3 regions of the Halobacillus sp. B23F22_5 genome follow, and region 3 is predicted to be linked to each of the others. Evidence: riboswitches for the same ligand, from Rfam matches in the RefSeq annotation. Region 3 holds a riboswitch; each other region holds the start of a gene.
What was found. Region 3 has a riboswitch for cobalamin ahead of ACGTN9_RS10585 (cob(I)yrinic acid a,c-diamide adenosyltransferase). Riboswitches for the same ligand answer to the same signal wherever they lie in the genome.
Positions count from the first base shown of each region.

Region 1: it holds a riboswitch for cobalamin, as region 3 does, so the genes downstream of both, ACGTN9_RS15600 (ribonucleoside-diphosphate reductase subunit alpha) here and ACGTN9_RS10585 (cob(I)yrinic acid a,c-diamide adenosyltransferase) in region 3, are expected to answer to the same signal.
Region 2: it holds a riboswitch for cobalamin, as region 3 does, so the genes downstream of both, ACGTN9_RS04785 (DUF4430 domain-containing protein) here and ACGTN9_RS10585 (cob(I)yrinic acid a,c-diamide adenosyltransferase) in region 3, are expected to answer to the same signal.

Region 1 is NZ_JBIEKI010000013.1:69,434-76,844, forward strand. Features, by position in the region: gene ACGTN9_RS15575 (hypothetical protein) at 1-3, opposite strand, end outside; gene ACGTN9_RS15580 (cation diffusion facilitator family transporter) at 169-1,083, shown strand; gene ACGTN9_RS15585 (ArsR/SmtB family transcription factor) at 1,076-1,384, shown strand; gene ACGTN9_RS15590 (pyridoxamine 5'-phosphate oxidase family protein) at 1,469-1,891, opposite strand; gene ACGTN9_RS15595 (class I SAM-dependent methyltransferase) at 2,018-2,713, opposite strand; cobalamin riboswitch at 2,864-3,040, shown strand; gene ACGTN9_RS15600 (ribonucleoside-diphosphate reductase subunit alpha) at 3,181-5,412, shown strand; gene ACGTN9_RS15605 (ribonucleotide-diphosphate reductase subunit beta) at 5,425-6,465, shown strand; gene ACGTN9_RS15610 (P-II family nitrogen regulator) at 6,639-6,980, shown strand; gene ACGTN9_RS15615 (ammonium transporter) at 7,001-7,411, shown strand, end outside.
Region 2 is NZ_JBIEKI010000002.1:279,548-286,958, reverse strand. Features, by position in the region: gene ACGTN9_RS04810 (YpbB family protein) at 1-33, opposite strand, end outside; gene ACGTN9_RS04805 (ferredoxin) at 269-517, shown strand; gene ACGTN9_RS04800 (RsiX family anti-sigma factor) at 846-2,033, opposite strand; gene sigX (RNA polymerase sigma factor SigX) at 2,020-2,562, opposite strand; gene ACGTN9_RS04790 (ECF transporter S component) at 2,671-3,174, opposite strand; gene ACGTN9_RS04785 (DUF4430 domain-containing protein) at 3,180-3,587, opposite strand; cobalamin riboswitch at 3,783-3,965, opposite strand; gene ACGTN9_RS04780 (ATP-binding protein) at 4,034-5,821, opposite strand; gene ACGTN9_RS04775 (response regulator transcription factor) at 5,821-6,537, opposite strand; gene ccsB (c-type cytochrome biogenesis protein CcsB) at 6,682-7,411, opposite strand, start outside.
Region 3 is NZ_JBIEKI010000006.1:57,279-64,689, reverse strand. Features, by position in the region: gene ACGTN9_RS10610 (FecCD family ABC transporter permease) at 1-69, opposite strand, end outside; gene ACGTN9_RS10605 (ABC transporter substrate-binding protein) at 32-1,036, opposite strand; gene cobT (nicotinate-nucleotide--dimethylbenzimidazole phosphoribosyltransferase) at 1,122-2,174, opposite strand; gene ACGTN9_RS10595 (cobyric acid synthase) at 2,171-3,688, opposite strand; gene ACGTN9_RS10590 (cobyrinic acid a,c-diamide synthase CobB) at 3,678-5,048, opposite strand; gene ACGTN9_RS10585 (cob(I)yrinic acid a,c-diamide adenosyltransferase) at 5,045-5,584, opposite strand; cobalamin riboswitch at 5,813-5,955, opposite strand; gene ACGTN9_RS10580 (prenyltransferase) at 6,187-7,026, opposite strand; gene ACGTN9_RS10575 (hypothetical protein) at 7,125-7,411, opposite strand, start outside.

The DNA.
Region 1 (7,411 bases), on a different contig from region 3:
CATTCTCCACCTCCAAAAAGATATAAGTTATCGTACATTGTAGCGCATAATATATGAATTATCATTGTTACTGCTCTTTAATTATTGTTGACATTTCTGTCTAATTTACATACGATACATATATGCACATATACTCATATAAACAAATTAAAGAAGAGAGGGCTTAACATGTCACACCATCATCATCACCATGACCATACGACAGGTAATATAAAAGTGGCATTCTTTCTTAATTTTACTTTCACTATCATAGAAATCATCGGCGGCATTATGACAAATAGTATGGCTATCTTATCCGATGCGCTCCATGATTTAGGCGATTCCTTGTCTTTGGGGCTTGCCTGGTTCCTTCAGAATTTCTCTAAAAAAGGGAAAACAAAGAATTTCTCTTTTGGCTACAAGCGTTTTTCTTTATTGGCAGCCTTGATCAACAGCATCGTTTTAATTGTCGGGTCGGTCTTCATTTTGACAGAAGCCATCCCACGGTTACTAAACCCTGAGCAACCGGATGCCGGGGGAATGATTATCCTTGCCATATTAGGTATTATCGTTAATGGTGCTGCTGTTTTCCGGCTGCGCGGCGGGGAATCGATGAATTCGAAAGTGATGACATGGCATCTGCTTGAAGATGTTTTGGGTTGGGCAGCTGTCCTGCTGGTAAGTATCGTCATGTTCTTTACAGATTTACCAATTCTCGATCCAATCGCATCCATCGGTATCACGATCTTCATTTTATATAACGTAGTCAAGAATCTGTTTAAAACGATGCGCTTGTTTTTAGAAGGCGTCCCTGAAAATATCGATTACCATGATATCATTGAAAAAATGAACCAACTGCCAAATGTAGAGTCGACGCACCATACCCACCTTTGGTCCCTGGATGGGGAGCATCACGCTTTCTCCACTCATATCGTAGTGCCTAAAGGGGCTACCAAAGACCAAGTCTGTACAATCAAAGAGCAAGTAAAGGAAATTATCGAACCCATCCACTTAGACCATATTACGATCGAGATCGAGTATGAGGATGAGCGATGTTCCGTCATGGAAAACGATGACGAAAAAGGAGAGGTGCAGCATGGATGATTCTAACTTTGTAGACCTGGACGAGGAAACATTATTTCTCGTGTCTCAAACCTTTAAAGCACTATCGGACCCAACAAGAATCAGGATATTGAATTTGTTATTCAACCGGGAGTTCAGTGTCAACGAAATTTCTGAACACCTCCACCTACGCCAATCGACTGTTTCTCATCAATTACGTTTCTTAAAAAATCTGCGCCTCGTTAAATTCCGGCGTGAAGGAACTTCCATCTATTATTCTCATGATGACGAACATGTATTGAACGTATTGAATGAAACGATTCAACATGCATTGCACCATTAAGAAGGCAAGCACCAAAAACCAACAGCATAACTCTCACCATAATAAAAAAATCGCGTCCCAGCTAAGCCAGGGCGCGTTTTCTTATTATAGTTCCAGGGTTTCTGGTGTAGTATCTCCTTTATTCATCAGCCTAACCTGTTCTGGAGTGATTTTAAGAATAATGTATTCTGGATCCTCCGGGCCATCGAACCAGTTTTTCATATAATCATTCCAAAACTGTTCCTTCAGCTCTTTATCTTCTTTAATTTCAGCTTTCCCTTCTACTTCCAGGTAGGCATCTCCAAATCCCTCTCCTTCATAGCCGATCAGGATATGCACATAGGGGTTAGCTTCTATTTCTTCAGCTTTATGAGTCTCTTTGTTGGTCGGGGTATATAATGTTAATTCTTTATTGAAAAACGTCATGTAGCGGGAATGGGGACGGTTATTTTTCACCGTTGCCAAAGTTCCTACCTTATTGTTCTCCAATACCTGGAATACTTTATCTTTTAACTCCTGATTGTTCATCGCTGTCATCTCTCCTTCCATTTTGGTTAGTTTTCCTTAAGGGAAGAAAAGTTAAACACACGAAGTAAATAGTTTCTTGCTATTTTACACTTGTCCGTTCAGTAACTGACTAGAAACCTTCATTTATCAAGCTTTATTAAGTCTTTTTTCCAGCATGAATACCCACATGAAAGTCAGTGCTTGCTGTAATTCAACCGGGAGGCCCTTCAGCCGTTTATCACTCACTCCACGTTTATATACACCGTGACCATCGATAACTTTCAAGCCCATTTCTTCAGCCATCGTTTCAAATTCCCACGGCATCATCGTATTGCAGATGACGTCTTCCCCATATAACCGGCGGTAACTATTTTTACGTGGGGCCGCTGTCGGACCGAGAACTCCAATGCATAACTTCCCGCCTGGACGAAGGATTCGTATCATTTCTTTTAAGCCATCAGAAGGAACTTCTGTCCACTCCAGACAATTGATCGCCATGATGGCATCAAAACTTTCTTTTTCTATATCCAATCCAGCCAGGTCCCCCTGCATAAACGTCAATTCCTCTATCTTGAGCTGACGTTTGGCTCGTTCAACCATCGCTGGAGATATATCGATCCCTGTCACTTGATATCCTGCCTGATGTAAACGGTAGGAGCCATACCCATCCCCGCAGCCGATATCCGCGATGGAAGCATCTGGTGCAATATGTTTTTGCATAAAGGGAATGATCGTTTTCCGACTTCCTTCATCCCACATGTCTTTACTGTTCTGGTTCCAAAAATCAACACGATCGTCCCATTTACGTTCAGCTTCTTTATGCCATGCAAACTTTTTATTCATGCCTTCTTCCTCCTGTCTGTACGCTACATAATATATTTCTACAGTTTATGTATAAATCCTTTCACGAGAAAAATCTTGCATATAGCTATTGAGTTCGTTATCATTAAAACACAAGATAAGCCAATCAAACAACACCAAAAACACAATATATAGTATCAGCGAATAGCGGATGCCACAAGGCTTAATAGGGAATCTGGTGCGAAGCCAGAACTGCCCCCGCAACTGTAAGTGCTGACGAAACGGACATCCACTGTGCAATAGATGCATGGGAAGGACCGGATTAGGCGGAAGCACAAGTCAGGAGACCTGTCTCTATTCGCATCAAGTTTCGACTTCTTCGGGGATTGAGAAGATGAAACGATGGAATGAAGAGACACTCTATCAGCCTTTTCGATACCTTCTCCTTGTTCCATGGTTTCATCCGCTCAAGTGAGCGGTTTTTTTATTATGTTAAAAGGAGTGAAACCATGGTAGAAACATATGCCCCTCAAAATATCGATTGGAATAATTGGTTGAAAGCACGAGAGAATCGCTTTCCCCACCTGGATTTGAATCCTATCAAAGAAAGACTAACCACCATTGACACTGTTTCTAATGACGAACAAGCGAACTACTTAATTCTAGAAAGCCTTGCTTTAATTGACGAACAGAACCCTGACTGGACTTATTTCGCTGCCGAATTGCAGCTTGAAAACATGTATAGGACTGCTGCTAATAATAGGAACAACAAAAAGCCATACCGTGACTTTCATCGAATGATCACTAGTATGATTGAAGAGGGAATTTACGATCCTAATTTGCTTGAATCTTACACCCTCTCTGAAATTACAGAGTTGGAACAGGCTATCCTGCCAGAGCGAGATAAGCAGTTGACTTATATCGGCCTGAAAACCCTCCATGACCGTTACCTTGCAAAAGATAAACAAGGCAGGCTGTTTGAACTACCTCAGGAACGATTCATGATCATTGCCATGACTTTAATGGAAAAAGAAAAGAAATCTCAACGCCTCCCTCTTATTAAAGAAGCTTATTGGGCACTCAGCAACCTGTACATGACAGTAGCCACACCTACCCTGGCTAATGCCGGGAAAAGTTATGGACAGTTGAGTTCATGTTTCATCGATACGATAGATGACAGCTTGCAGTCTATTTTTGATAGCAATACAGACACCGCCAACCTAAGCAAGCACGGTGGCGGCATCGGGGTCTATCTCGGTAAAATCAGAAGCCGGGGAAGTGATATCAAAGGATTCAGCGGGGTATCGTCAGGCGTGATTCCATGGATGAAACAACTGAATAACACGGCAGTAAGCGTTGACCAGCTGGGTCAACGCCAGGGAGCAATTGCCGTTTACCTTGATGTATGGCATAAGGATATTTTCTCTTTTTTAGATGCCCGCCTGAATAATGGTGATGAACGTCAGCGTACGCATGATTTGTTTTCCGGTGTATGCATCCCGGATATTTTTATGGAAGCTGTTGAAGCAAGAGACGATTGGTACTTATTCGACCCGCATGAAGTCAAAGAAATCATGGGATTTTCTTTAGAAGATTACTATGACGAAAATAAAGGTGGAGGATCGTTCCGGGAAAAATACCAGGCTTGTATTAACCATCCCTCTCTGACAAAGCAATGTATCCCAGCCATCGAAATCATGAAACGCATCATGGTCAGTCAATTAGAAACCGGAACACCTTATATGTTTTACCGTGATGAAGTCAATCGCAAAAACCCCAACGGCCATGCAGGGATGATTTATTGCAGTAACCTCTGCACCGAAATCACGCAGAATCAAAGCCCTACAATTCAAGAAGAGCAATACGTCAAAGATGGCAAACTGCATATCGTCCGGGAACCGGGTGACTTTGTGGTTTGTAACTTATCCAGCATCAATCTAGGCAAAGCGGTACCAGAGGGTGTTCTGGAAAGGCTGGTTCCCATTCAGGTCAGAATGCTTGATAATGTCATCGACCAGAACACCATCCCTGTGATGCAAGCCAAACTAACTAATCAGAAATATCGCAGTATAGGACTTGGAACATTCGGCTGGGCTCATCTGCTTGCCCTTAAGCAAATCAAATGGGAATCAGAAGAAGCGGTTCACTACACCCATGAGGTTTATGAAAAAATCGCTTATTATACGATTCAGGCAAGTATGGATTTAGCCAGGGAAAAAGGTTCCTACCCGGCTTTCCAAGGCTCGGATTGGGACACTGGTGAGTACTTTACTAAGCGCGACCTCAGAAGTAATTCAAAAATCGATTGGGATAATCTTCAGAGGGATGTGGCTGAACATGGAATAAGAAATGGTTACTTAATGGCGATAGCTCCTAACTCCAGTACGTCACTGATCGCCGGAAGCACCGCCAGTATCGACCCTATTTTCAAAAAGTTTTATTCCGAAGAGAAAAAAGACTATAAGATACCAGTGACAGCTCCCGATTTATCACCGGAAACCTACTGGTACTATAAAGCGGCACATGAAATCGATCAACACACCAGCATCGAGCAAAACTGTGCAAGGCAAAAATATATCGACCAGTCCATATCGTTCAATTTTTATGTCAAAAACACAATCAAAGCAAAAGAGCTGCTTCATTTACATCTTAGTGCCTGGAAAAACGGCTTGAAAACCACCTACTATACACGCTCAACTTCGAGTCAGCAAGATTTCGAATGCGAAAGCTGTTCATCTTAAGGAGGATTAGACATGACTAACACCTTAAAGAAACGTAAAATCGCAGACCATCAGGCTCCTAACGCAGCTACCGGAATCATCAATGGAAATAGCTCGAATGTACTCAATTGGGATGATATACGTTTTCCATGGGCTTACCCCATGTATAAAAACATGCTCGCAAACTTCTGGATTCCTAATGAAATCAACATGAGCAACGATATCAGACAATGGAATACATTGACCGGACAAGAACAGGATACTTTCAAAAAAATCATTGGCTTGCTCGCATTTTTAGACTCGATCCAAACAGATTACTCAAGTAAAATAGCGGATTATTTAACTGACTCAAGCCTTGTAGCACTTATGCAGGTGCTCTCTTTCCAAGAAGTAGTCCATAATCAATCTTATTCCTATGTACTTTCTTCATTGGTAGATCAACAAGAACAAAACACCATTTTTGAATACTGGAAACATGATGAAGTGCTGATCGAACGGAACGACTTCATTATCCAAGGATATCGAGCATTCGCGGATAAACCTTCACCTGAAACGTTTTTAGAATCACTGGTTTATGATGTAGTGCTGGAAGGATTGTTCTTTTATGCAGGGTTCTCTTTTTTCTACAACCTCGCTCGCAATGGAAAGATGGTTTCGACCAGTACAATGATCAACTATATCAACCGTGACGAACAGATTCACGTTACCCTGTTCGCAAATATTTTCAAGGAAACATTAAAAGAACACCCGGACTTAGATAAGCAAAGGTACCACCAGTTTGTTGAGGAGACATTCCGTAAAGCTGCAGAGCTGGAAATCAAGTGGGGAAATTATATCATTGGAGATAACTTCCCTGAAATTCCAATGACTGACCTTGAGGATTATATAAAGTTCATGGCCAATAAACGCAGCAAACAAATGGGCGCCGGCAAACCATTCCCAGGGTATGATAAAAATCCATTGAAATGGATAAGGGCTTATCAAGAGGTAGACGAGGGTAAATCGGACTTTTTTGAACAGAAATCAAGACAATATACCAAAGTTTCTGAGGATAACGGTTTTGATGAACTGTGATCCACCATCCTGCTCAATTGTTTGGGCAGGTCTTTTTTTATTGTTTCATGTTAACTTTCCTTACATAAATCAAAATTGGTTCTTGATTTTTCAGAAAATTAACGGTATTATAAATAAACATAACATTATATGTTATAAAAACTAACATATAAATTTTAAGGAGGAGCTAATCAATGAAAAAGATTGAGGCTATCATTCGCCCGGAAGCCTTCCAGGCATTACGGCAGGATCTTGACAGCATGGGAATTAACGGGTTGACGGTATCTGAAGTAGCCGGATGTGGCCAGCAAAAAGGCCAGGAAGGTATCTTCCGAGGCAATCGCTATGAGGTCAAACTTTATCCGAAAGTGAAGGTAGAAATGGTATGTGAAAACCATGAAGTAGAAGGAATCGTCGATGTCATTTTGCAGACATGTGCTACCGATCAAGTCGGTGACGGCAAAATATTCATCCATCCGATTGAAGACGTTTATCGCATCCGCACAGGCGAACAAGGAAAAAAAGCCTTAATTTAAACAGGAAGGAAGATATAAAAATGAAGAAAAAAATCATGTCATTATCAGCTGGATTAATGGTGATTCCAACCTTTGCTTACGCTTCTCCCTCTGTTGAATCTGTGGTCAGTTCCGTAGATATGGTCTGGATGATGATCGCTGCGTTCCTCGTATTTTTCATGCATGCAGGATTTGCTATGGTAGAAACAGGATTCACCAGATCTAAAAACGCACTGAACATCTTAATGAAAAACCTCATGACTATGTCAATCGCTTCTGTCCTTTACTTCTTAGCAGGCTATGGATTCATGTTTGGTGATTCACTGGGCGGTTTCATAGGTTCCAACGGTTTCCTTTTAAACGGGCACAGTGATCAAATCGGTTTCTTCGTTTTCCAGGCTGTATTTGCAGCTACATGTGCCACCATTATCTCAGGTGCTGTCGCCGAACGG
Region 2 (7,411 bases), on a different contig from region 3:
ATTAATACAGCGAAGTAAAATATATTCAAACACGCTCATCCCCCCTTTAATCCTGAACCATATCCAACTTACTACATCCTATTGTATCTTAATAGTGATAAAAGTCACACCAAACCGCGTAACAACAAGGTTTGCGAGCGATTTTGTTGTTGAAAAATTTCTGTGATAGCAGTACAATACATTTAAGGCGAATGTTCCTAGAGAGAAAAAATTATTCACTTGTATAATTTATTTTTAGGGATCTGTATTATTTAGGAGGGAATGTGTTATGGCTAAATACACAATTGTTGATAAAGAAACATGTATTGCATGTGGAGCTTGTGGAGCAGCGGCTCCCGATATCTACGACTACGATGATGAGGGCATTGCCTATGTAGTGCTCGATGACAACGAAGGCATCGTTGAAATTCCAGAAGTTCTGGAAGAAGATATGGAAGATGCGTTCGAAGGTTGTCCTACAGACTCCATTAAAGTGGCCGATGAACCATTTGAAGGTGACCCGGTAAAGTTTGAATAAATAGTTACAAGCCCCTCTGAATGAGGGGCTTTTCATTTCTCTGTCCCCACTGTCACAAACACAAGATTTATCCCTCTTTTTTATACTGCTATTTTACCATGAAAGCAAAAGCCGGTGAATCTAAACAAACTAACGTGCACGATCGCGGAAGAGCCGAATAATATAAGCGAACTCTGTCCTAAGCAAAATGCGGTCTTGAATTGCATTCATTAAAAACAAACGTTCAGAGCTTTTTCGCTCCGAACGTTTGTGCTAACTAGTATGTGATTTACTGTATGACGGGCATGTATCTATGGGTGAATAGGCATGGTATTTAGTTTCTAAAAATTTATTTGTTTACTTTGATGGAATTAACTGCTTCTGGTGTTGCTATCGGCTCCAAAAGATCATAATTACCGATAACCTCAAATGGAAAACCCTCAAATTTTACTTGCTCATATCCAAAACTCGCTGCTGTAGCCAGTAGTGCTTCAACCATAAACATCGTTGTCTGGTTAGCTTGCAGCTGTTCCGTGGAACTTACACGTATCAATAATTCATGATCAGAAATTTTATCCGCTGCCAATTCTACCCCTTCCGGCAACGGTGACCGACTATACTCTCCTCCCTCAGCATTGGCCATAATATCAAACGCATCTTCTATAGAGGAATTTTCTTTTAATTCAATCGGTACTAAAAAGTCGTGCCCCGACTCCCTGTAACGGTAAATTTTATAACTTTTCTTTTGGACAGGTGAAACTTTCATGGTTTCTATCGTTCCATAATTACCCATTTCAAAAGGGCGCCCATCTTCATAACCAAGCTTTACTTCTGATACACCATACTGACCGAATACTTGTTCAATACTTCGTTGGAGGATAATATCTGAGCTTGAACCACCTTGCGTTTGAAAATCCTCCGGAAAGATAATTTCACCACGGTCCTCATTAATTACTATTTCTGCCCCATTAAGAGGAAAAACAGATACTCCCAGATCATCTGCATTTTCAGCTGCTGTGGATGTTACTTGTGTATAGTCAGCATCGCTAACCGACACCTCAATAGTTAGCGGGATGATGTGTTCCGCATTCATCCCTGCTGCTACGGAAAATATATAGTTTTTCCCTTCATCAACCTCGAACACTAAGTTACTTTGAAAATCGTTTACAGGAACATTTTGTTCTGCATCTTTTCCATCATCCTGAGTATCAAACAACTCCGCTGACTCTTCCCGATTTTCAGAAATTCCTGATTCTGTTGCCGTATTATGGTTCTGAGACTCTGAAGAGTTTAGCATTGATTCGTCATTCGAACTGTTCATTAACATGGCAGGCGTGATGATGGCAGCCAGCAAGAGCACCGCAATGAAGGCAAAAACAGGCAAAAGATTAGACTTTTTCTTTTCAGGTTTACTTTCTTTCAAGTGTACAGCTATCTTATTATATAGTTCATCTTTCGTCTGATGATCACGGATGCCAGGCATTTGATTCAATTGCTTTTGTAATTCTTGATCATGCTTATTGTTATTTTGCTTCATTGCGTTTCCCCTCCCCTCTTTGATCGGCTGCCATATTCCGCAGAAGTTTCAAACCACGATGCTGAGTGGTTTTAACTTTACTCACTGACCACCCTAAAATATCAGCGGTTTCCTGAATTGACATCGATTGTATGTACCTGAGTATAATGACACTTTTCTGATCGACTGATAGTTTCTCTAAGTATTGATATAGTAATTTAATATCCTCATTTTTTTCAGCTATTTCTTCAGGTAAAGGCTGGTTGTCAATTAACTGTTCTCCTTTCTTATCCCAGTCAAAAAACTCCAGCAGTCGCTTCCTCTTTCTGGTCTGTCTCCGAAAAAAGTCGATTGTTACATGACGGGCTATAGAAAACAACCATGTCTTTTCACTGCTGTCTCCTTTGAATTGGGTATACGAATTCAATACTTTTATATATACTTCCTGAACGAGATCTTCTGCTTGTTCTCGATTTTTGACCATATAAAATATAAATTGAAAAAGATCCTGATGATATTTTTCATATAGGGATTCATACACCGACCTCACTATTGCTTACCTCCCGTTCTCTTAATTAGTCGTTTTATGTAAAAGAAAAGTTACACTTTACATCATAAGCGTAAAAACAAAAAATACCAACCTGAAATCGGCTGGTATTCATACAGGAATCCATTGTTTATAATATCGTTCAAATAATCGGCTCAGCACAGGATACAACAGCACAATGAAAACCGCATTACCTGCGGCGTGGTAAATATCAAAGGGTAAGCCTGCTAAATAATATCCCCAGAATGAACCCGAGAAGTTATACATCGTAACAGATAGGACAAACCCATAAAATAGGCCGCTGAAGGCTCCGAATGCTGACAAGAAAAGCAATGGAATGTTAGACCAATATTTCCCAATCAGTCCGCTCATCAATCCGATGACAGCCCATGCAATCACTTGCCACACTGTCCAGATTCCCATGCCCAGAAAAACGTTGGAAAGGAAGGTTGTCAATAAGGCTAATATCACGGCGGACAGGGGGCCCAGCCAAAAACCGGCAATAATTATAATCGCGGTTACTGGCTGGACGTTCGGTAAAAAGGCGAAAGCGTACCTGCCGACAACGGCCAGTGATGCCAATAATGCAATCAAGGTTATCTTATAAGTGTTCATATGCATCATTCCCACTTATGAAAATCAAATTGGAAAGTGTCATCTGCTTCTACTTCATATTCGTTAGCTCCAACAGAGGCATTTTCCCCATTGATGGTAAAAAACCACGCCTTTTGCTCCCCTTCTTTTGCTTCGATTCCTTCAATCTTTGTAACAAAGCCATCTTTTTCTTCTACATCTTCAAAGTTTTCTTTAAGTACATCCATAAGGGTTTTGCCCGCTTCTACTTTCAATTCTTTCTCTGTTACGATGTTTTCTCCATTTTTCTCGGAAATCGTTACTTTTACGGGAACTTCCTGTTGTTGCTCCTGTTGTTGAGCCTCAGTGGACTCGCTTCCCGATTCTGCCTGACAACCTACAAGTACGGCTACACTCATCAATGCTGCTAAAACCAATTGCATCATTCTTCTCATTACCATCATCCCTCTCACATTTAGTAGGTTTCATCGCTTTTGGGGGTGTGAAAATCAGATAAACAACCTCGGCTTTCCATACCATACAAAAAGCCCATTCCTTCAACAGAATGGGCTAAGACTAACCAGTATGAATGTTTACTAAAAAAATACATAATTCGACCGGTTGTCTCAAACAGCTCAATCCCCGAAGCTTTGAAACGATGAATTAAGGCAGGTCTACTGGCTTGTGCGTTTACCTACTACGGACCCTTCCCATACATTTTGTGTACAGTGGTCTGCCCGGTTCGTGGCACTTACAGTTGCGAGGACAGCATTGGATTTTCACCAAATTCCCTTTTAATCCCACTCAGGAGAACCTTAACTCTAAAATATTAAATTCTAATGTAATATTACCATAAGCAGCACAATTGTAAAATAGTTGTTTCACAGGGAACAAGATTTTGTTACAAATCTTGTGCATCTTCGCTAATATCAGGCAAGCGGAATGAAAATGTCGTACCAGTACCTTCTTTGCTATGGACAGCAACGGTGCCCTGATGGGCCTCCACGATATTCTTAGCAATAGCAAGGCCAAGTCCGGTGCCTGTCTTGCCTTTTTTTCTTTTACGTGATTTATCCGCTTTATAAAACCGTTCAAAAACAAATGGCAGATCTTCCTCTGGAATACCTGTCCCGGAATCTTGTACAGCAGCATAAAGGCCTTCTTCCGTATATTCCATATGGATATCGACAGTACCACCTTCACGGGTATGGCGGATAGCATTATCTATCAAGTTTGTAAACACTTGTTCAATTCGATCGGGATCAAAGCATTTATCTCCAAGTTCTTCTGCTGTATGGAGTCTTAAGTTAATACCCTTTTCCTGAGCTAATCCCTGGAATTTTCTTGTGATTCTTTCTAAAAAGGGACGGACTTCAACCTTTTCTTTATTCAGGGTGATATGTCCTGCTTCCATTCTGGCTAGGTCTAATAGCTCGTTGACAAGTCTACTCATACGTTGGGATTCTTCGTAGATGATTTGAGCAAGCTCGTTTTTTTCTTCTTTACTTTCTGCAATATCGTCCACGATGGCTTCGCTGTATCCTTGCATCATGGAAATCGGAGTACGCAGCTCATGGGAAACATTTGCAATGAAGTCCTGCCTTAGTTTATCAAGCCTTCTCTCTTCAGTCATATCCCGAAGTACAGCGACAGCTCCACGTACATAATCTTTATCGTATAATGGCGTCATGATAATCACCCAGTTTCTCCCCTGGGTATCCATTTCGGTCATGACTTCTGTTTCCGTTTCTATCACCTGATTAAAAATGTCCTTCACTTTCTCTGGCAGAATGAGATGACCATCATTATTGCCGATTTCTGAACTTCCCTCTTCATAGGCCCAAGCCTCAAGATATTGCTCAGCAGGCGGATTGGTAATCAATATTTCCCCTTGGCGGTTGATGGTGATTACTCCATCTGCCATTGAACTAAGAATCCCTGACAATTGCTCTTTTTCCTGGTTGAGGGCATTTATATGAAATTTCAATTGCCGTCCCATCCGATTGAAAGCCATTGCAAGCTCCCCAATTTCATCATGCGTAAGGATGGGGATCTTTGTATTGAATTCCCCTTTTGCCAACTCCAGTGCACCCTCCCGCATCTTGATCAGAGGGGCAGTGATTCGTGTTGATAAAAAGAAAGCAAAAATAGTGGTTAGTATGATAGCGATGCCTGCACCTAAAAATATGATTTTTGTCGTCTGCATGGTGGTTTCTTCCACAATATCAAGAGACTGATAGACAAAAACTCCACCAGATCCGTTATTCAGCGGGGTCCCTACCACCATGACACCATTCTCAAGATTATCGATATCCGCAATTTTTTTAACTTGTTCTTTCCCCGCTAACACAGAGGATAACTCATTATCTTCTTCAATCCACTGCCGATCTATTTGGGGTAGATCGTCTTCAGCGGATGAACTCCATATATCATTTTCACCAAAAATTATGACTACACGGCTGGACGGGTCTTTTACCCGCGAGGATGTATCTAAAATAAGATCTCTGTCCTCATATTCCTGGACGATTTCTGATACTTTATCAGCTGTCTGAAGCAATTCCCTTTCCGCTTCTAATATATGATAATTCTCAAAAAACTCCAGCAACAGGACAGTTAAAAGAAAAAGTACAAATGAAACTAATAATAAAATGGTGAACCATAGTTTACCTACTACACTGCGCCAAAACATCAGTCACCACTTACCTCGAACTTATAGCCGACACCCCAAACCGTTACAATCATTTTAGCTGCATCTTTTGAAACCTTGTTCAATTTTTCTCTTAAGCGCTTGACATGGGTATCCACAGTTCGTAAATCACCGAAAAATTCATATTGCCATACTTCCTTCAGCAAGTGCTCCCTTTCAAATACCTTATCCGGAGCTTTTGCCAGGAAATGCAGCAATTCATATTCCTTTGGTGTCAACGTGACTTCTTTGCCATCTGCCGTCACCCGATGTGCATCATTGTCGATCGTCAAATGCGGAAAGACAAGTACATTTTTAGTAGATGTCTCTGTCTGTAAGAATTTAGTGGATGACGATCTTCTTAAAATAGCTTTGACACGCAATACAACTTCCCTCGGACTGAATGGCTTGACGATATAATCATCCGCGCCTACTTCAAACCCTTGAACACGATTGCTTTCTTCCCCTTTTGCAGTAAGCATGAGAACAGGGGTAGCTTTTTTTTCACGCAGGTCTTTACAAACTTCGATTCCATCTTTACCTGGCATCATAATATCCAATAATATGACATCATAATCATTCGTCAATGCCTTCTCTAATGCTTCATCTCCATCTTCGGCTTCTTCCACATCAAAGTTCTCTCTTTCTAAATACATCCGAATTAACCGCCGAATCCTTTCCTCATCATCTACTACCAGCACTTTTGCTTCTTTATCCATATAGATGCCCCCTATTCAAGTCCATATCTATTAGTTTTATTATTTATTTCTATTAATTTTGTCCAATTTCCTTTAAGCATAACAAAATATCATTATGTAAACGAGAGACCATCAGAGAAAAAGCATTCTCTAATGGTCTTCTTTTTAAGCATAAGAGTGTAATCCGGCAATAACAAGATTGACGGCAATCAGGTTGAACATGATAATTGCAAATCCACCGACAGCAAGCCACGCAGATTTCGTGCCGTGCCAGCCCCTGGATAAACGGAGATGTAGAAAAAATGCATAGAACAACCATGTAATCAACGCCCACACTTCTTTAGGGTCCCAACCCCAGAAACGGTTCCATGCTTCCTGTGCCCAGATCATAGCAAAAATCAACGCTCCTAGAGTGAATACAGGAAAGCCGATTGAAACTGCACGATAGGATACTTCATCAATCAGGTCAGGGTTGAACTTCTTCAATTTAGGCTGCAGGGCAGCAGCAACACGTTTTCTCAAAATCAATCGTGCTACCCCATAAAGCACTAATCCGCTTAAAAATGACCAGATCAACGTATTGAATTTACGTGAAGCATCTTGCCCTCTCATCCATTCAGGTGCATCAAATAAAGGCTGCATTACTCCCTCTGTTTGAAGCTCACCGGCATTTGGTCCGACAATAGCTGGCATCTCATACTCTACGTTGACTACCTGGCCTTCGACAGGTGCCTGGAATTGTGCTTGATAGTCCATGGCACCGAACGCAGTAGTCATAATGATAAAACCGAGCGTTGAGAAAATCGAGTAAATTACAAATTCAAGCCAAAATGTATGCTTTGACTTTTTCGTCTGATCGATTTGGCGAATCAAAAAAATCAATCCAGCAACAAAG
Region 3 (7,411 bases):
TCCTCCACTGAATATATACATCCATACTGTTTTATCCACTGAAAACTTCCGGGTAAATGAGTTCTCCAAGTCTCTCCACTCCATCGATTAAACGTGGGCCGGGTCTTGTAACGGTGTCATTGTCGACCTCAAAAACCTGCTCGTCTTCAACCGCATTCACCTCACTCCACCCCTCGCGTTTCAGCACCTGATTTTCTGGGTTGTCCATATAATAACCATAGGTCGTAATAATTACTTCCGGATCTAAATTTACTGCTTCTTCTTCTGTAAACTTGACCCATCCTTCTTCCTCTTTGGCTGCGTTTTCTGCGTTGATCGCTTCCAGCATTTCGTGCATGAACGTCCCTGAACCAGTTGTGAAAATATCAGGGGCAGGCGCGACTTCGACCCAAACCTTTTTCTTCTCTTCCACTTGTAGTGCTTTTTCTTTCACATCAGCTAAGCGTGTTTCCATATCTTCTATGAGTGCAGTCGCCTCGTCTGAACTTCCTGTTGCTTTTCCAACAAGTTGAATATTGTTATACACGGCATCGAATGAATTAGCATCATCAACGACCACAACATCGATGCCCGCTTGCTCAAATTGCTCGAGCACAGCGGCATGATTTTCATGGTGGAAGGTGGTTACCAGCACCATATCCGGCATCAGTGACAGAATCTTTTCGACGTTCATTTCCTGGCCGCCGACCTTTTCAATGTCTTTCGTTTCTGCCGGGTAATTACAGTAATCCGAGACACCGATCATTTTCTCTCCCTGATCGAGTGCAAACGCGATTTCCGTGTTGCTTGCCTGTACCGAAACAATCGTTTCCGGTTCTGACTCTATTTCTACTTGCCCGCCTGACCCATCTTCTACGGTCACCGGGAAGGAGTTCCCAGAAGCTTCCCCTTGCGTTTCTTCACTTTGGTCTGCTGGTTCATTCGTACTTTTCTTGCCTTCGTTCCCTTCTTCTGTCACCCCGCATCCGGCCATCACAGCCAACAGGACTGCCAGCAGTATAGAAAATAACGATATTTTCGCTTTACTTGCCATCATTTTTCACATACTTCCTTTCTATTTAGCAACCACGGTTTGTTTTTCGCAATAATCTCCCTCATTTTAAATAGGCTTTTTCGTGAGGTTACTTGTTCGTAACGCTGGCCTCATCGAAGGTAGCCATTTCATTCCGCATTCTTGCTGCCGCTTCCAGTACCGGAAAGGCAAGAGCTGCACCTGTCCCTTCACCCAGCTTCAGCCCGAGATCCAATAACGGTGCGGACCCGATGTCCTCGAGGGCGATTTTATGACCCGGTTCTTGTGATACATGCCCCGCAAACAGATAATCTTTTATGTACGGGTTAAGCCGGACAGCTACCATTGCACCGGATGTACAGATAAATCCATCCATGAATACAGGAATTCCGGACTGTGCAGCTGCCAGAACCGCCCCTGAAATGGCGGCAATCTCATAGCCGCCCAGCTTTTGGAGCACATCTAACGGGGTGTCAGGGTTTGGGTCACGATGCCTGATCGCTTCTTCAATAATCCTGCTTTTGTGAAGCTTTCTCTCTGCTGAAATGCCTGTTCCGTAACCAACTGTCTGCTCCACGCTGTAGCCTGTAAGTACAGCCACCAGGGCGCTGGCTGCTGTTGTGTTTCCAATACCCATCTCACCTAAGATGAGGCATTTTATTCCCCGGGCAATCATCGTGTTCGCTGACTCGGCACCTGCCAATATCGCCGCTTCCATTTGTGCTTCAGTCATGGCATCCGTTTTTAAAAAATTCGCTGTGCCTGCAGCTATTTTTCTTGAAACGAGACGATCATCGTCTATCTCACCGGCAGCACCGACATCGACTACCTGCAGGGATGCACCAATTTGCCGGGCAAAGACATTGATCGCTGCCCCGCCCTCAAGAAAATTCCTAATCATCTGTACGGTCACTTCCTGTGGAAAAGCAGAAACCCCTTCTTCCACAATGCCATGATCACCGGCAAACACCAGGATTCCCGGCGGGGACACCTGTGGGACTCCCTGTTCAGTAATGCCGGCAAGCTGTTTAGCGATTTCCTCCAGCCTTCCGAGGCTTCCCGGAGGTTTTGTCAATGTATCCAGGTAACGGGCAGTTTCAGTGATTCTTTCCTTGCTTACTGGTTCAATCGATTGGATAATTTCCTGCAATTGTTTATTCATCTTACTCCCCCAATTTCTGCAAATTTAGTTAGTCGTTCATAAAGCTTTGGTATATCAATAGCCTTGCGGACATGCGCTGCCAACCGGTCGAATTCCTGTTCCTGAAAATGCTGGACGGAGGTTGATGACTGGAGTGTCTCCAACCCTTTTTTAATTCGGAGCGAATTTAAAAGTTCTCTCCGAAAAATATCGTTATGGAATATCCCGTGGAAATAAGTGCCAATAACGTTTTTATTGCTTGCACCATCGATCTGTCCGTCATCCATGGTAATGAAATGACTTATATTATCCTCAGCAACCGTTGTTCCCACATGGATTTCATACCCTTTCACAGGAAAAGCACGGCCATCCCAATTCACGGTTCCACTCGATCGGACCGTCTTTTTGTTTCTGGAAAGCGTCGTTTCGATCGGCAGCAAGTCCAGCCCAGGGACTTCCTCAAGATTGGTCTCCACCTGGTAAGGATCTCTTACTTTGGTTCCGAGCATTTGATACCCTCCGCAAATACCAACCACGATAGCCCCTAGTTCCCGGGCTGAGGTGATAGCCTGGTCCAGCCTTTTGTCTTGCACATAGATAAGATCCTCGATCGTATTTTTGCTACCAGGCATAATGATGACATCCGGCTGCATCAGGTCAGCTGCCTCCTTAACAAATCGGACATGGCAATCTGCTTCGATCAGGAAAGGATCAATATCGGTAAAATTAGAAATCTTTGGATATTCGATGACAGCAATATCGATCGGTTTATCGGTGTTCCCACTCCTCGTATATCGGCTTAGGCTTAACGAATCCTCCGCCTCGATATGAAGGTCATTGATATGGGGAAGGACACCAAGCACCGGTTTTCCAGTATACTTTTCAAACCATTCCAGCCCGGGATCAAGCAGTGCTTTGTCTCCCCGGAACTTATTGATGACCACCCCAATTACACGGTCGCGGTCTCTTTCGGGCAAAAGCTGGAGCGTTCCAACGAGACTGGCGAACACCCCGCCCTTATCAATGTCTCCCACTAATATGACCGGTGCGTCGGCCATTTTTGCAACGCTCATATTCACAAGCTCCCGGTCATTCAGGTTGACCTCAGCCGGACTGCCAGCTCCCTCGATGACAATCCGGTCATAACTTCCAGCAAGCCGATGGTATGCCTCTGTGATTATTTGTTTGGCATTATCGTAGTATTCTGAGCGGTAGGCGCTTGCCTTCATGTTCGACACCGGCTTTCCATGAACGACAATCTGGGCATCGTTATCACGGTTCGGTTTGATCAGGACAGGATTCATATCCGTGGTTGCCGTAATGCCGGACGCTTCCGCCTGGACGCCCTGAGCCCGTCCAATTTCTTTGCCATCGGCGGTTATGTAGGAATTGAGCGCCATGTTCTGCGACTTGAACGGAGCCGTTCGGCAGCCATCTTCTGTGAAAATCCGGCACAGGGCGGTAACAAACATACTTTTCCCTGCATCCGAATGGGTTCCCTGGATCATGATCGGTTTTGCTTTTTCACTTTCCATCCCGCTGCTCCTTGCAAAGACGCAAAAAATTCTCCAGAACGTCGGGATTCGAGGCAAAATGGATGTGCGTATAACCGGCAACCACATTTTTATAAAGAAATCCTTCCTCAACCGTTCCGAACCTGCTTTTCACCCGATAAGCTCCAGGAAGCTCACGTGATGGTTTGAAGATGGAATAATGGAATTCATGTCCCCGTACTTCCATGCCGTCTTTGAAAAGATAGTTGTTTGGAAGCCCAGAGATTTCCCGGTACCCAAGGGCAGCGAGTTTCGTCTGCATTTCCGTCTTACCAGGAAGCACACCTGCCATCGGATAGTCGTTACCATCGAGCGTCGTGATCGATTCGGATAAATACATCAACCCTCCGCATTCTGCGAGTACAGGGAGACCGCTTTCAATTGCTCCACTAACTGACTGCCTGGTTGCTCGGTTTTCCGCCAGCTGCTCAGCGAATTGCTCCGGAAATCCGCCACCTAAATAAACGCCATCCACTTGAGGAGGAAGCACCTCACCTTTTAAAGGTGAAAAATAAACAACCCTAGCCCCATACGCTTCCATCAACTCCAGGTTCTCCTGATAATAGAAGTTGAATGCCTCATCCCTAGCTACCGCGATTGTTACATTGATCATGCCCCTACGCTGAAACATGGAGGAATCAGTTTGCAAGGGTGCCTGTTCACTAATCTGATAGATTTGGTCCACGTCGATCGTTTCAGACACTACATCCCCAAGCTGTTCCAGCTGCTCATCCAGTTCCCCGCGCTCGATAGAAGGCACCAGCCCTAAGTGCCGCTCCGGCATCTTAAGACTATTATCTTTCAGCAGATATCCACAGACCGGAATGCCACACTCCTGTTCCACCGCATCTTTTATCAGCCGGTAATGCCCCTCACTTCCGACCTTATTTGCAATCACTCCGGCAATATGAACTCCGGGATCCAGTAACTGAAAACCTTTTACGATAGCAGCGGCACTCCGGGCCATCGCCGAGCAGTCCACAACCAGGATTGTCGGAGCACCCAGCAGAGTACTGATTTCTGCCGTAGAACCTTGATTGGACCTCGGCGATTTGCCATCATAAAAGCCCATCACACCCTCGATGATCGAAAGGTCTGCCCCTTCACTTCCTTTCACAAACACTTCTTTCATCACATCTTCAGGGAGCATCCAGCTATCGAGGTTACGGGAGGGACGACCAGTTACGGCGGTATGATAGGAAGGGTCTATGTAATCAGGACCGCACTTGAATCCTTGAACCGTGAGCCCCTTTTTGATAAAGGCAGCCATTAACCCGATTGCGATACTCGTCTTGCCGGCGCCACTGGATACACCTGCAACTACGAGACGGCGGGCAGTCAAAACTCAACACCACGGACGGCAGGGATGCCTTCATCATAATAATGTTTTTCCACATCAATGACCGATACAAGATCAGCTGCATCCTTTACTTCCTGGAGCGCACTTCTGCCAGTAATCACGAGGTGGACATACTCCGGCTTGTTGTGGATCAGTTCAATCACTTCTTCCAGCGGCAGTACATCATCGATCGGAAAAGAATCAATCGCAAGCGCATTATTCAGTTCATCCAGAATCACGACATCATACTGCCCAGACAGCACAGTTTCCTTGGCAAGAACCCACGCTTTTTTTAATGCCTCCCGGTGGATTTCCGGTGTCTTTGTCCAGGTGAACCCTTCGCCCAGCTGAATAATCTCAGCACCCAGTTTCAACAGTGATTTTCTTTCACCATAAGGCCGCTTCGGGGACTTGATAAATTGCAGCATTTTCACCTTTTTGTCATGGCCTAATGCCCGGACAGCAAGCCCGGTTGCAGCCGTCGTCTTCCCTTTTCCATCACCGGTAAAAACCAATGTCAACCCCTGCTTCTTTTGCATCCTATCTCCTCCTCAGTATTTACAAGTGCAATTAGAAAAGCTTGGCTTATCGCCAAGTTTTTATGACGAAAGCCTTAGATTTTCTTATACTTTAATCCTTTAACAAAGTTAAACATTCTTAAAGTAAAAAAAACACCTTCCTCTAAAGGAAGGTGTGACTATAAATAGGCAGAATATACAGCGTACGAATTCCGCGTACTTACAAGCCTCCCTTTTTCCTCGAAGGGTAAACTTTGCGACAAACAGGCAGGCATCCTGACTTACATTCTTCTAACGAATGCTTACAGTGGCGGGACCGTGTTGGACTTTCACCAACTTCCCCTTTTCACCTTAAAGGCTTCCCTTTAAGGACCTGTTCGTATGATATGAAATTAATCTTATTGTAGCGGAACCTATGAATCTTGTAAACAACTCTTTCTGGGAAGAGCTAATAATTTCATTTTATACACTCATTATTTTAAATTGTCGGTTAGTGTAATCAAAAATAAAGGCAGCGTATCACCAGTGACCTACCCGGGTTTCATGGTATAAACGCTGCTTTTTCCCTTGATTATCAGGCAGGAAAACGACTCGCTTTTAATCGAGACTAAACTGGAAGACCTTTACCACACTCCCATGAACACCCCCATTCCGAAAAGCAGCCCGAACGCCCAGTGATGCCAGGCGGCCTGTTTCATCACAAGCTGCTCTTCCTGCCGTTTTCCATGAAACGAGCGAGGAATACGGATAGCGATCGGTAAAGCAGCCAGGACGACAAGCACTTCCATAGGTACGACTGCAGTACCTGCGAGAATAATGGCACCCACGTAAGCCCCGCCCAACAGGAGCTTCAATAACCAGATGGCATTCCGACGTCCAAGCCGCATTGCGAGCGTCCTCCGGAATCCCACGTCTTTTTCAATATCGCGAATGTTATTGGTCAGCACCATGGAACTGATCAGCAGAGCAAAAATCAGCCCAACGAAGATAACCGGCAGGTTGATGCGTTGAGTTTGGACACTATAACCAAGCAGCGTTGTCGCTATCCCGAGAAACAGGGCGGCTGTTGCCTCGCCAAGCCCATGTGATGCTAAGGAATGGCGGCCGGCAGAATAAGCGATACCAGCTGTAATCCCGAAGAGGCCGACGAACGCGACCCACCAGCCGACGAGTACAGCAAGCCACAATCCAAGCAGGGCAGCTGTTGCAATTAGACCAGTCGCCACGTATGGCACGTGATGATGGAATGGATAGTTGCTCAGAGAGGCGGTCTGCGCTTTGCACCAGCGTTCTTTGTCCTGGCCATTTTGGAAGTCAAAATAATCATTGAACATGTTGACACCACTTTGAACGAAGAGAGCGGCGATAAGCAAAAGCACCATCAGCTCGTAGCGGAACACCTCTTCTTTGGCAGCCAACAGACTCCCTGCCAGAACCGGACTGATTGTTCCGCTCCACGTCATCGGGCGCGTTAGCTGCAGCCAGGACAGCTTGCAGGCGTAAGTTTTGCTCTCCTGCCACGGGACCGCTGTTTTGAATGTACGCATCTGCTCCCACCTCCTTACAGTTGGACCATGAGAAAAATAAGTACGAAAAAGCCGAGAATTTCCACCGATTCCAATGCGGCGAGCCGGAACAATTCCCGGGTCAGGGGTTTCCGGTCGCCGCTTTCTGCTTCCTTCCACAGGTAATCATCCGTAAACACGAGCATCATCTCCCGGTAACCGACAAAAACTCCCCAGAACAAGGCGAATGTCCCGCTTGAGAGTGCAGCCAGCCAGAGATGTCCATAGGTGGTAGTTTGAATGACCTCCCAGCTGTGGAGGGGGCCGAATACGGTTCCTAGTA